Regions from separate parts of the Enterobacter cloacae complex sp. HYC033_NIDB genome, predicted to be linked through region 2. Evidence: predicted binding sites of a transcription regulator. Region 2 holds the regulator's gene; the other holds the start of a gene.
The links. Region 2 encodes LexA, which represses DNA repair genes until DNA is damaged. Its sites were predicted from a motif close to TNCTGTATGTACATACAGNA; they were not measured.
Positions count from the first base shown of each region.

Region 1: a site for LexA is predicted at 4,707-4,726, ahead of rmuC (DNA recombination protein RmuC). Genes of this name have one in related genera too.

Region 1 covers NZ_CP115123.1:990,908-998,018, reverse strand. Annotated here, with positions in the region: gene tatA (Sec-independent protein translocase subunit TatA) at 1-51, opposite strand, end outside; gene ubiB (ubiquinone biosynthesis regulatory protein kinase UbiB) at 128-1,768, opposite strand; gene ubiJ (ubiquinone biosynthesis protein UbiJ) at 1,765-2,370, opposite strand; gene ubiE (bifunctional demethylmenaquinone methyltransferase/2-methoxy-6-polyprenyl-1,4-benzoquinol methylase UbiE) at 2,384-3,139, opposite strand; gene rmuC (DNA recombination protein RmuC) at 3,206-4,663, opposite strand; gene udp (uridine phosphorylase) at 4,803-5,564, opposite strand; gene O1721_RS04730 (dienelactone hydrolase family protein) at 5,824-6,630, shown strand; gene metE (5-methyltetrahydropteroyltriglutamate--homocysteine S-methyltransferase) at 6,678-7,111, opposite strand, start outside.
Region 2 covers NZ_CP115123.1:1,097,838-1,104,948, reverse strand. Annotated here, with positions in the region: gene O1721_RS05250 (conjugal transfer protein TraF) at 1-793, opposite strand, end outside; gene O1721_RS05245 (cupin domain-containing protein) at 986-1,474, opposite strand; gene zur (zinc uptake transcriptional repressor Zur) at 1,592-2,104, shown strand; gene O1721_RS05235 (CsbD family protein) at 2,152-2,361, opposite strand; gene dinF (MATE family efflux transporter DinF) at 2,481-3,818, opposite strand; gene lexA (transcriptional repressor LexA) at 3,882-4,490, opposite strand; gene O1721_RS05220 (diacylglycerol kinase) at 4,599-4,967, opposite strand; gene plsB (glycerol-3-phosphate 1-O-acyltransferase PlsB) at 5,122-7,111, shown strand, end outside.

The sequences.
Region 1 (7,111 bases), 110 kb from region 2:
CACAACGATGACGGCAATGATCACTAACTGCCAGATACTGATACCACCCATGCGTGTTCCCCAGTGATAGATGATTAATTAGTCAGATCGCATTATACGTATGCAATCTCTCGATAGCGACGCTAATTCAGCGCGTTTTTCGCCAGCCAGCAAGCCAGACAACCACACCGGCAGCCATAATCCAGGCTGGCATCATTTCCCAGTCCGGACGATTGATCAACAGCAACGTGCCGCTTATCAGCAGCGTCGCGCCAATTCCGAAGAGATAGCGGGACTGCCCCTGACGCACGCGACTGGATTGAAGCTCGTGCGCGATTTTATCCATGCTGTGCTGAAGGTTCTTGCTCTGACGCAAACTGTCGTAAACCAGTTCAGGAATTTCAGGCATTTTTTCAATCCAGAACGGGCCTTTCTCTTTAAGCGAGCGAACCAGGGCTGGAATACCGACCTGATCCTTAATCCAGGATTCGAGGAACGGTTTCGCGGTTTTCCACAAGTCTAACTGAGGATAGAGCTGGCGGCCTACGCCCTCAACGTAAAGTAATGTTTTCTGAAGTAAAACTAATTGTGGCTGCACTTCCATATTGAAACGGCGTGCGGTGTTGAACAGGTTGAGCAGGACGTGTCCGAAAGAGATCTCCGAGAGCGGCTTTTCAAAAATCGGCTCACAGACGGTGCGGATCGCAAATTCAAACTCTTCCACGTTGGTATCTGGCGGAACCCAGCCTGAATCCACGTGCAGCTCGGCCACCTTACGGTAGTCGCGATTGAAGAAAGCGATAAAGTTCTCTGCGAGGTAGCGCTTATCCTCTTTATTTAGCGAGCCGACAATACCGCAGTCGATGCCGATGTATTTCGGATCTTCCGGGTGCTCATAGCTGACGAAGATGTTGCCCGGATGCATGTCTGCATGGAAGAAGCTGTCGCGGAAAACCTGAGTAAAGAAGACCTGCACGCCACGCTCGGCCAGCAGCTTCATGTTGGTGCCCTGTTTTTCCAGCGCCGCCACGTCCGAGACCGGAATACCGTAGATACGTTCCATTACCATCATGTTCTGACTGCAATAGTCAGAATAGACTTCAGGAACATACAGCATCGGGCTGTCTTCAAAGTTTCGACGCAGCTGAATGGCGTTCGCCGATTCACGCAGCAGGTTAAGCTCGTCAATCAGCGTTTTTTCGTATTCCCGAACCACTTCCAGCGGACGCAGACGGCGACCATCCGGCAACAGACGCGGCACCCAGCGAGCCAGGCGATAAATCAGCTTCATGTCTGCTTTGATAACCGGCAGGATATCCGGACGAATCACTTTGATGACCACCTCTTTGCCATTTTCCTTCAGGCGCGCGGTGTGAACCTGCGCAATAGAGGCAGAGGCCAGGGGCTGAATATCGAAATCATCAAACCAGGTCTCGATGGGGATATTGCCCATCGCTTCTTCGATTTGTTTCTTCGCTCTCTCTCCGTCAAACGGAGCAACGCGGTCCTGCAATAGCGCGAGCTGATCGGCAATCTGCGGTGGGAAAAGGTCGCGACGTGTTGAGAGCATCTGCCCAAACTTGATCCAGACCGGGCCCAGCTCCTGTAACGCAAGACGCAGGCGTGCGCCCAGCTCCTGATCCTTATGGCGATTCGGCATCCAGAACAGCGTGCGACGCCAAAGCCGAAGCGGCAGGGTGATACGCATTCTGGGGATAAGCTCGTCGAGCCCGTAGCTCAAAAAGGTGCGAACGATAAAATAGAGGCGCCGAATTTCACCAGGCGTCATTTGCCCTCCAGTTTTTCCAGCCGTTTGGTTAACGCATCAACTGCGCGCTCAACTGCCGCGGTCTCTTCTGCAAACCAGGCGACTTCTAAAGGCCCCGGCGCCATACGCCACTCTTCGGTCAGCACCTCGGCAGCGTAGCGCTGTTGACGGAGCAGACCTTTACGAAGGAAAGCGGAACCCGTGCGCAGCGTTTTGCTTATACCTTCAGCCGCGATGTCGCCGATATAGGGCGCCATCAGTTCCGCCGGGTCGAATTCAGCCTGATCGCTGAGTGCAACGAAGTTCTGTACCACCTGAATATCGCCTTCGACCTCCAGCTCACCGCTGCGAATAAGCGCCGTCATCTGCTGACGGTCACGCAGTTTTGGCAATACGCTCATGTGCGTAATCACCGAGCAGTCAGCCTCGCCTTCCCACTCACCCAGAACGTCAAGCTGGCGTTCGCTGAAGACCAACACAAGCGGCGTCGAGAACTCCTTTAAAACGATGCGCAGCACCTTTCCGTTAAGCCGCTGACGTGCGGTTTTCAGCGCCGGAGCGCGATACAGAAAGGCATTCAGTACATTCTCGATGCCTGCGGTGACTAAGGGTTTAATGGGCACGGGAAACCTCCACTCAGAACTTGTAACCACGATGCAGCGCGACGACACCCGCCGTCATATTGAAGTATTCCACGTTTTCAAACTCCGCATCCTGCATCATCGCTTTCAGCGTGTCCTGATCCGGGTGCATTCGGATGGATTCGGCCAGATAACGGTAACTTTCTGCATCGTTTGCCACCAGCTCGCCGATGCGCGGCAGAACGTGGAAGGAATAGGCATCGTAAGCTTTGCTCAGCGGGTCGATAATCGGTTTAGAAAACTCGAGAACCAGCAGTCGGCCGCCCGGCTTCAGCACGCGGTACATGGAGCGCAGCGCTTTATCTTTATCGGTCACGTTACGCAGACCGAAAGAGATGGTGATGCAGTCGAACGTATTATCCGGGAACGGCAGCGCTTCGGCGTTGGCCTGAACATATTCAACGTTGCCCACCACGCCGATGTTACGCAACTTTTCGCGTCCCATTTTCAGCATGGAGTCGTTGATATCCGCCAGCACCACGCGGCCGGTTTCGCCAACCAGACGGGAGAATTTAGCGGTCAGATCCCCTGTGCCTCCGGCTAAATCCAGCACCGTTTGTCCACGGCGCACGCCGCTGCAATCAATAGTGAAGCGCTTCCACAAGCGATGAATGCCGAATGACATCAAATCATTCATCACATCGTACTTCGCCGCCACGGAATGAAATACGTGGGCCACCATGTCAGCTTTCTGCGCTTTGGCGACAGTCTGAAAGCCAAAGTGCGTTGTGTCTTGTGAATCGTCAACCATCTCAGAGCCTGCTAATCAGTCAAATGTTCGTGAAGTGTAACAGATTGGGCGCATTTGCCCTACGTTTCAACCACCGTGAAAGAAACGCGCCGGCTGTGCTTCGGGGGATAAATTTGCCGCTAAACCATTGTCTTCATTGCGGCTATTTTGCTCACCGTCGCCTTCACGCAGACGAAACTCTTCGTCCTGAGCCGTAGCCTGCTCCACCAGTTCCGGATTAATCTCGCGTTTAACTTCCACCCCCAGGCTGCGAAACGCCTCCGCCTGCGCCAGCAAATTGCCACGCCCGGAGGAGAGTTTTTTCATCGCCTGGCGGTAGTTATCCTGCGCGCGCTCGAGGCTTTGCCCCACCGAGGACATATCGTCCACAAACAGCCGCATTTTGTCGTACAGCTTGCTGGCGCGATCGGCAATCTGCTGCGCGTTACGGCTTTGGTGCTCATAGCGCCACAGGTTGGCAATGGTACGTAACGCCACCAGCAGCGTGGTGGGGCTGACCAGCATAATGTTATTTTTCAGCGCTTCGGTGATCAGCTCGGGCTGTCTGTCGAGCGCCAGAAGGAACGCAGGCTCGACCGGAATGAACATCAGCACATAATCCAGCGATCGCAGCCCCGGCAACTGCTGATAATCTTTTCTGCCAAGCAGACGGATATGGTTACGCACGGAGGCGATGTGCTCCTGCAACGCTGTTTCGCGGGTGTAGTCATCTTCCGCGTTGAAGTAGCGCTCATAGGCCACCAGCGTCATTTTGGCGTCGATAACCACATCTTTGCCCTGCGGCAGACGAACAATGACATCCGGCTGCATCCGCGAGCGCGTATCGTTCTCAATGCTGACCTGCGTTTCATATTCGTATCCTTCGCGCAGGCCAGAGGCCTCCAGCACGCGCGTCATGACCACTTCGCCCCAGTTTCCCTGCGCTTTGTTATCACCTTTCAGTGCGCGTGTCAGGTTAACCGCCTCCTGCGCCATCTGCGCATTCAGCTGCTGGAGATTACGAATTTCATGCGCCAGCGTGTGGCGCTCGCGGGCCTCCTGACCAAAGCTGTCCTGTACCTGACGGCGAAAGCCATCCAACTGCTCACGCAGGGGCGTCAGCAGGCTGTTCAGGCTCTGGCGGTTCTGCTCATCCACGCGGCGATTGCTGTGCTCAAAAATGCGGTTCGCGAGGTTCTCAAACTGCTCGCTAAGACGCTGCTCGCTGTTGATCATCTGACGGATTTTGTCTTCGGCGTGCAGTTGGGTGGACTCAAGACGGGTGGTCACTTCCCGGAGATCGGCCTCCAGCGAGGTGTTGATATCACGCAGATTGCGCAGTTCGTTATTGAGCAGTTCGCACTCGTCGCGCCAGTGGTCACTCAGCGCAAGCTGTTGTTTCGTCGCGCTGAGTTCGGCGACGATCTCTTCGCGCTCTGCCAGCTGTTCGGCTTTCTGCTGCGCATGCTGGTAGCCGGAAATGAGCCAGCCAATCCCCACGCTCACCAGCGCAACTACCGCATAAACCAGGATTGAGATATCCACAATGCCCCCTGCATCCACGTCTAACCCGCACAAAATAGAATTGTGCTGTATGAACGTCCAGTTTGAAAGGGTTTTCCTGCGAGGCGTTACGCAAAAAGAAAAGGCCGAGCATGTCGGCCTTTTAGCACTGAAGAGAGAATTAGATCAGGCGGCGCGCCGCTTCAACCACGATTTTCACCGCATGGCTTTCAGTCTGCTTCATGGTTTCAGCGTTCGGGATCTCCTGCTGAGTCCGGTTGACGATTACGCCCGCCACCATACCGGCACGCAGACCCTGGCTTGCGCACATGGTCAGCAGCGTCGCAGATTCCATTTCGTAGTTCATGACGCCCATCGACTGCCACTCTTCCATGGAGCCTTTGAAACGGCTCACCACGCGACCAGAGAAGGTGTCGTAACGCTCCTGGCCCGGGTAGAAGGTGTCGGAAGAGGCAGTTACGCCCACGTGGGTGGTGGCGCCCACGGACTTCGCGGCTTCAACCAGCGCGGTGGTGCATTCGAAATCGGCCACTGCCGGGAATTCCATCGGTGCAAAGTGCAGGCTCGCCCCGTCCAGACGCACGGAGGCGGTGGTAACCAGCACGTCGCCCACGTTGATGTGCGGCTGAATGGCGCCGGTGGTGCCGATACGCAGGAAAGTACGAATGCCCAGCTGCGCCAGCTCTTCAACGGCGATAGAGGTAGACGGGCCACCAATACCGGTAGAGCACACGATCACCGCTTTACCGTCCAGCTCTGCGCGCCAGGTGGTGAATTCGCGATGGGCTGCCAGCTTAACCGGCTTATCCATCAGCGCGGCGATCTTTTCCACACGCTCAGGATCGCCAGGGACGATAGCAAGCGTAGCCCCTTGTAAATCGTTTTTAGTGAGGCCGAGATGAAAAACATCAGACTTAGACATAGGTGACTCCTCTGTGGGTCGGTTTGTCAGAAGAAGTAAAACGGTACTTTACAGAAGCAATGCGCATCATTTCGTGACACACCTCACCATGAATGAAAATGATTGCAGTTAATTTCCATAAAATAGTGATTCACATCACATTAACAAGTTATATCGCCGGGTGCTGCACAAAAGATAGACGCTATAAGGCACTGTGGGTTGTTAACCTGGTGTCTATATTTATCTTTGCGCTAATCCATTCATTGGTACGGAGAATGCCATGACTGAAAAAACCGGTTTTGCACCTGCTGCGGCCCCGCACGCTTCAACCATCGTCTCAACCCCTGAAGAAGCCATTACCGCAGGCGAGACCTCCATTCCCTCCCAGGGAGAGAACATGCCAGCGTACCACGCGCGGCCAAAATCTGCCGATGGCCCGCTGCCCATCGTGATCGTGGTGCAGGAAATATTTGGCGTTCATGAACATATTCGCGACCTCTGCCGCCGTCTGGCGCTGGAAGGTTACCTGGCCGTTGCGCCGGAACTCTATTTCCGTCAGGGCGATCCGAATGATTACAGCGACATCCCGACGCTGTTCAGCAACCTGGTCAGCAAAGTCCCGGACGCGCAGGTGCTGGCCGATCTGGACCACGTTGCCAGCTGGGCGGCGCGCAACGGTGGCGACCCGCACCGTCTGATGGTGACCGGCTTCTGCTGGGGCGGACGCATAAGCTGGCTGTATGCCGCGCACAATCCGCAGCTGAAAGCCGCTGTGGCCTGGTACGGTAAACTGGTGGGTGAAAAGACTCTGAACTCGCCAAAGCATCCGGTTGATATCGCCACCGATCTCAATGCCCCGGTGTTAGGGCTGTATGGCGGTCAGGATACCGGCATTCCGCTTGATACCGTCGAGACCATGCGCCACGCGCTGCGGGCGGCAAACGCGACGGCGGAGATCGTGGTGTACCCGGATGCGGGACACGCGTTTAATGCCGATTATCGTCCGAGCTATCACGCAGAATCGGCGAAAGATGGCTGGCAGAGAATGCTGGCGTGGTTCAGCCAGTACGGCGGGAAGAAAGCGTAATACAAAAAGCCCGGTGGCGGCTGCGCCAACCGGGCAATCCAGCCCAACTACGCCTGACGCAAATTCTGCGCCGCCTGCACCATGTTCGCCAGCGCCGCGCGGGTTTCAGGCCAGCCGCGGGTTTTCAGGCCGCAGTCCGGGTTTACCCACAGACGTTCCGCCGGGATGCGCCGGGCGGCTTTTCTCAGCAGCGCTTCAATCCACTCCACGCTCGGCACGTTAGGAGAGTGAATGTCGTACACGCCCGGCCCGATTTCGTTCGGGTAGTCGAACTCTTCGAACGACTCCAGCAGCTCCATATCTGAACGCGAGGTCTCGATGGTGATCACATCGGCGTCGAGCGCGGCAATGGCGTCCATGATGTCGTTAAATTCGCAGTAACACATGTGGGTGTGGATCTGCGTGTCGTCCTTCGCGACGGCCGCGTTGAGGCGGAACGCCTCCACGCCCCACGTCAGATAAGCATCCCAGTCGCTGCGAC
Region 2 (7,111 bases):
AGCGGCTGTCGTTCCACTTATTACTGTCGTAATCGTAGATTGAGGTGGTGTAGTTATAGAGCCAGGTTTTTTGCAACTTCGGCGTGACGCCAACGGAAACCGGAACGCCGCCAAGATCGAACTGACGGGCCACCGCAATACCGTAGTCGGACACAATCGCCCCCCGACCAGACGCCGTAGAGTTAAGGTTTTTGGTGATCTGATCGGTACCGTTTAGCGCGGCATCCAGCGCCACACCGGCAGCCACCGCATCGCTTCGTTGTATACCGCGCAGATAATCAATGTCCTGCTGATCGATTGAAGAGCTGACCCGGCCATGGGCATAGCCTTTTGCCATAAAGGCCACGGAAAGAATATCGTTAGGGATACTGACGGCAATCCCCGCCCCTGCGGTGGCGTGTGCGGTCTTGCCTTTCAGGTAGTCCAGTTCATCAGCGAGATCTTTCGCTGCGCCCTGGAACTGATTGATCGAACCTAATGGATTGGTGATAACTTCAATGGGGGTCAGACTATCAACCACATCCTTGTAATGATTGATTTTGTCGTTAATGGTATCAATCTCGTCCTGAAGATTGTCTTCATCGGTCACCTGCACGCCAACGGACGGCAAAATGACCGTCACATCATCCTCTGGCTTAGATTTTGCCAGTAACGCGGGGTTGATTAACGCCCCGCTGCCATAGCTCCCTGCCGCGACACCCGTTCCGCCCATTGCGTCGCTACGCGCTTCCGTCCAGGTATTGGCTGCTCCCGCCTGATTTGCCATAAAAAAGGAGACAGCGATGCTAACCATCGAAAATTTAAAATGTTTTTTCACAGTGTGCTCGTAAATAGTTTGTTATTAGTTAACCCTGTCTGTTATCACCCAAACAGGAACGAACTTTTGCTGTGAATAAGTGCAAAAAGACCCGCTATTTCCTTAAGTTAAATTCCATCCCGGCCTGTTGTAATATGTGACGACCATCAATATTTATAGAAGAGGAAATTATTTTCGCCCAGGTTTTCCATCGTGCGGCCCAAAAAACTGAGGCGGATGGTCGACCCAGCGGTCTTCGCGCGTCGCGGCATACACCGGATTGAGCGGATAGTAGATGCGGTTATGTTTTTTATTGGCCTCACCCACCACCAGTAAGCGCACCTCTTCATCGGTATTGTTGATAAAGGTATGACACACGCCCGTCCCGGCTGGAAATCCCACGCTGTCTCCGGGTTCGAGCTTCCATAAATAGCCATTGATCCAGGCCTCAGGGTAACCCTCCAGAACGTAAACAAACTCCTCTTCGTCGCTTTCCGCATGCGGATAAGACGTACGGCGTCCGGGTGGCAGCCGTTCATGGTGAATACCAATGCGGCCGAGACCCAGCCTGCGGGCCAGCGGCGCGCCAACAGAAAAACGTTCGTTGCTGTCAGGATACGTTGCGTCATCAGCGCCTTCCACGTCCCGCCAGTGCCGAATACAGTCAGGTCTTTTCATTTTGCGATCTCCTGATTTGCGATGCGTCAGGTATAGCACAGCCTGGCGGATCTCGGTGTTTTTAGCAGAACATGGTAAAGTGAGTGTTTTCACCCCTTACCATATCCGAGGTGCCCGATGGACAAGTCCACAAAAGAGCTGTTAGCGCAAGCTGAAAAGCTGTGCGCGCAACGCAATGTGCGCCTGACCCCGCAGCGCCTTGAGGTACTGCGTCTGATGAGCCTGCAACAGGGTGCCATCAGCGCCTACGATCTGCTCGATCTGCTGCGTGAAAGCGAGCCGCAGGCAAAACCGCCGACCGTTTATCGGGCGCTGGATTTTCTGCTGGAGCAAGGGTTTGTGCATAAAGTGGAATCAACAAACAGCTATGTGCTGTGCCATCTTTTTGACCAGCCAACTCACACGTCCGCCATGTTTATCTGCGATCGCTGTGGTGTGGTGAAGGAAGAGTGTGCGGAAGGTGTGGAAGATATTATGCATACGCTGGCAGCCAGAATGGGCTTTGCGCTGCGCCATAACGTGATTGAAGCCCACGGCTTATGTTCTGCCTGCGTGGAGGTGGAGTCATGCCGCCATCAGGATGCCTGTCAGCACGATCACTCTATCCTGGTCAAGAAAAAGCCGCGTTAAAGCCAAAGAAAAAGGCGGCTCAGGGCCGCCCTTGGGGATAGTGCCGGTTACCAGCGGTAGTCGTTACGGGTTTCCCAGTCTTTGACTTCATTTTCCGCCTGATCTTTTTCGTAACCGTAGCGCTCCTGGATTTTACCTACCAGCTGATCGCGCTTACCTTCAATGACGGTCATATCGTCATCTGTCAGCTTACCCCACTGTTCTTTCGCTTTACCTTTGAATTGCTTCCAGTTGCCGCCGATTTCGTCTTTATTCATAATCGTGTCCTCGTGTTAAGCGTCTATGAGTATCGTCCGCTTCGTTCTTTTCTGCTGGACGTGATTATTATTGTAGTTAAGGATTCGGCAGTTGTTTTTATATTCGGAATCTTTAACCGTTACGATATATCGTGCGGGGCTGGAAACCAGGTATTGTTTCGCCAGTGACGATGCCAGATAACGGCCAGCGAAAGGCCACGCAGTGAGAGAAACACCGCCAGCGCCAGCCACAGACCATGATTGCCGAGATACGGCAGGGTTAGCAGCGTCAGGCCGAACCCCGCCGCCGCGACGGCCATGCTGTTGCGCATCTCCGCCCCTCGCGTCGCACCAATAAACATGCCGTCCAGCAAATAGCACCACACGCCCACCACCGGTAATACTACCTGCCAGAGGATGTAGCGATCGGCCAGCTCACGTAGCGCGGGCAACGAGGTGAGTAGCGCGACAATATGCCCACCAAAACAGGCGTACACCAGAGCAAAGACCAGCGCCACCAGGCCCGCCTGACGACAGGCAGCACGCCAGACCTCACGTAACTGGCCGCTTTCACGCGCGCCATAGGCCTGCCCTGAATGCGCCTCGACGGCGTAAGCAAAACCATCCAGCGCATAAGCGGTAAAGGTCAGTAACGTCATGAGCACTGCGTTGACTGCGACGATTTCAGGCCCAAGACGCGCACCAAAAACGGTTAATGCACCAAAGCAGAGTTGCAGCAGAAGCGAACGGAGCATGATGTCGCGATTAAGCGCCAGCAGCTTACGAATGTTGCCGCGCCAGGCCGATTTCAGCAGATCCAGGGTGATACCGCGCATCGCCAGCACGCGCCAGACCATCCCCAAACCGATCAGCAGCGTACCGTACTCGGCAATCGCCGTGGCCAGCGCCGCGCCCCGGACGTTCATGTGCAGCCCCATCACCAGCCAGAGATCGAGCACAATGTTAAGCAGGTTGCCCACCACCAGTAGGATCACCGGTGCGCGGGCGTACTGCACGCCCAGCAGCCAGCCCAGCAAGACCAGGTTTGCCAGTGAAGCGGGCGCGCTGAGCCAGCGAATTTCGAGGAACCGCCGGGCCTGTTCCAGTACGGCATCGCTGCCGCCTACAATATGGAGCGCAAGATCAATCAGCGGCGTACGCAACAGAACGATTAACGCGCCAGCACCGAATGCCAGAATGAGCGGCTGAACCAGCGCACGCGCCAGACGCAGAGGATCTTTTGCACCATACGCCTGGGCCGTCAGGCCTGTCGTACTCATGCGCAGAAAAAGCAGCAGCATAAAGAGGAAGCTGGTCGCCGTTGCGCCGATCGCGACGCCGCCAAGATAAATCGGCGAATCGAGATGCCCGATAACCGCCGTATCCACCAGCCCCAGCAGAGGAACGGTAATATTGGAAAAAATCATCGGTAGCGCAAGACGCCACAACGCCTTATCGGCAGAAGTTAGCAGTGCCATGGAAATTACCGGAATCAGAAAACAGGCCAGGCTGTAGAGGAACTACAGCCTGTCAGGAAGAGATTACAGCCATTCACCGTTGCGGATAACGCCGACCGCCAGCCCTTCAATAGAGAAGCTCTGCTCGCGGAGATCCACCACAATCGGGGAGAATTCATTGTTTTCAGGCAGAAGCTGCACGGTATTGCCTTGTTTTTTCAGGCGCTTAACCGTCACTTCATCATCAATGCGCGCCACCACGACTTGCCCGTTACGCACGTCCTGCGTTTTGTGTACCGCCAGCAGATCGCCATCCAGAATACCGATATCTTTCATGGACATTCCGCTAACGCGCAGCAGGAAATCGGCGCTCGGCTTGAACATGCCTGGGTCAACCTGATAGTGCCCTTCGATGTGCTGCTGCGCCAGCAGAGGTTCACCTGCGGCAACGCGGCCCACCAGCGGAATACCGCTCTCTTCTTCCACAAGCAGACGAATGCCGCGTGAGGCGCCGGAAACAATCTCAATCACGCCCTTACGCGCCAGCGCTTTAAGGTGCTCTTCGGCAGCATTAGGAGAACGGAAGCCCAGACGCTGCGCAATTTCTGCACGCGTGGGTGGCATACCCGTCTGGCCGATATGATCCCGAATGAGATCAAACACCTCTTGCTGCCTGGTCGTTAACGCTTTCATACCGCCCCCTGGGTGTATATACAGTTATGCTGTGAGTATATACAGTCAAAGGCGATTTTGGAACCAAAAACTGCACAAAAAACCAGGGACTTAATTATTCCTCGAGGCTCATCGGAAATGCGACCAAAGCAGCGTGACCCAGGTGATCGCCGCAGTGATAATCGCCAGCAGTACGGCAGCGGAACCCATGTCTTTCGCCCGGCCAGACAGTTCATGGAATTCCGACCCGATTCGGTCAACAACGGCCTCAATAGCGCTATTCAGAATTTCCACTATCATCACCAGAAGGACAGATCCGATGAGCAGTACGCGGGTGATAGCATCAACATCAAGGAAGCAGGCGATGACAACGGCAACGATTGCGGCAACCGCTTCCTGGCGGAAAGCGGCTTCATTAACCCATGCCGCGCGGAAACCTTTCCATGAATAACCGGCAGCTTTAATGATTCGAGTTAACCCAGTGGTATTATTGGCCATTAAAAGAACCTTTTATGATAAATAGCGTCTGTAACTAAAGCCGCAGCGCGTTTTGCTGCAACCTGAAGTATGACGGGTAACAACAGAAATTTTGCGCGCTTTCTGTTATCCTTGCGCCGCAATTGCATTATTAACCAGAGGCTTTACATCGTTTATGTCCGGCTGGCCACGAATTTACTACAAATTACTTAATTTACCATTAAGCGTACTGGTAAAAAGTAAGTCTATCCCAGCAGAACCTGCGCTGGAATTAGGGCTCGATACGTCGCGCCCTATTATGTACGTTTTGCCTTATAACTCGAAGGCAGACCTGCTGACGCTTCGCGCTCAATGTCTGGCGCACGATTTACCTGACCCGCTCGAACCGCTGGAAGTCGACGGTACGCTGCTGCCGCGCTACGTGTTCATCCATGGCGGACCGCGCGTGTTCACCTATTACACGCCGAAAGAAGAGTCCATTAAGCTGTTCCATGATTACCTTGATCTGCACCGCAGCAACCCCGATCTGGACGTGCAGATGGTGCCGGTGTCGGTGATGTTTGGCCGCCGTCCGGGGCGTGAAAAAGGGGAAGAGAACCCGCCGCTGCGTATGCTCAACGGCATTCAGAAGTTCTTCGCCGTCTCCTGGCTAGGACGCGACAGCTTTGTCCGCTTCTCACCTTCCGTTTCACTGCGCCGCATGGCGGATGAACACGGCACTGACAAAATCATTGCGCAAAAGCTGGCGCGCGTTGCGCGTATGCACTTTGCACGTCAGCGTCTGGCGGCCGTTGGGCCACGTCTCCCGGCGCGTCAGGATCTGTTCAACAAGCTGCTGGCTTCCAAAGCGATTGCCCGTGCCGTAGAAGATGAAGCGCGCAGCAAGAAAATTTCGCACGAGAAAGCGCAGCAGAACGCAATCGCGCTGATGGAAGAGATCGCCGCGAACTTCTCCTACGAGATGATTCGCCTCTCTGACCGTATCCTCGGCTTTACGTGGAACCGCCTCTATCAGGGGATTAACGTCCACAACGCCGAGCGCGTGCGTCAGTTAGCGCACGACGGCCACGAAATTGTCTATGTGCCCTGCCACCGCAGCCACATGGACTACCTGTTGCTCTCTTACGTGCTCTATCACCAGGGGCTGGTGCCGCCGCATATTGCTGCCGGTATCAACCTGAACTTCTGGCCAGCAGGCCCGATATTCCGCCGTCTGGGTGCGTTCTTCATTCGTCGTACCTTCAAAGGTAACAAGCTCTACTCCACCGTCTTCAGGGAGTATCTGGGCGAGCTGTTCAGCCGCGGTTATTCCGTGGAGTACTTTGTTGAAGGTGGTCGCTCGCGTACCGGTCGTCTGCTCGATCCGAAGACCGGCACGCTGTCGATGACCATTCAGGCCATGCTGCGTGGCGGTACGCGTCCTATCACGCTGGTGCCTATTTACATCGGTTATGAACACGTGATGGAAGTGGGCACCTACGCGAAAGAGCTGCGCGGTGCGACCAAAGAGAAAGAGAGTCTGCCGCAGATGCTGCGTGGGCTGAGTAAACTGCGCAACCTCGGCCAGGGCTACGTGAACTTTGGTGAGCCCCTGCCGTTGATGACATATCTGAACCATCATGTTCCGGAGTGGCGCGAGTCTATCGATCCTATCGAAGCGGTACGTCCGGCCTGGCTGACGCCAACGGTCAACGGCATTGCATCCGAGCTGATGGTACGCATCAACAATGCTGGTGCGGCAAACGCCATGAACCTGTGTTGTACTGCGCTTCTGGCCTCCCGCCAGCGTTCACTGACCCGCGAACAGCTGACCGAGCAGATTGACTGCTACCTGGATATCATGCGCAACGTGCCGTATTCCGTTGATTCGACCGTGCCGTCTGCCACCGCCAGCGAGCTGATCGATCACGCGTTGCAGATGAACAAGTTCGAAGTCGAGAAAGATACGATTGGTGACATCATCATTCTGCCGCGCGAGCAGGCCGTGCTGATGACCTACTACCGCAATAACATCACGCACATGCTGATGCTGCCGTCGCTGATGGCGGCCATTATTACCCAGCACCGCCGGATTTCGCGTCAGGAGCTGCTGCGCCATATTCAGGCCATCTACCCAATGCTGAAAGCGGAGCTGTTCCTGCGCTGGAGTAAGGATGAACTGGCGG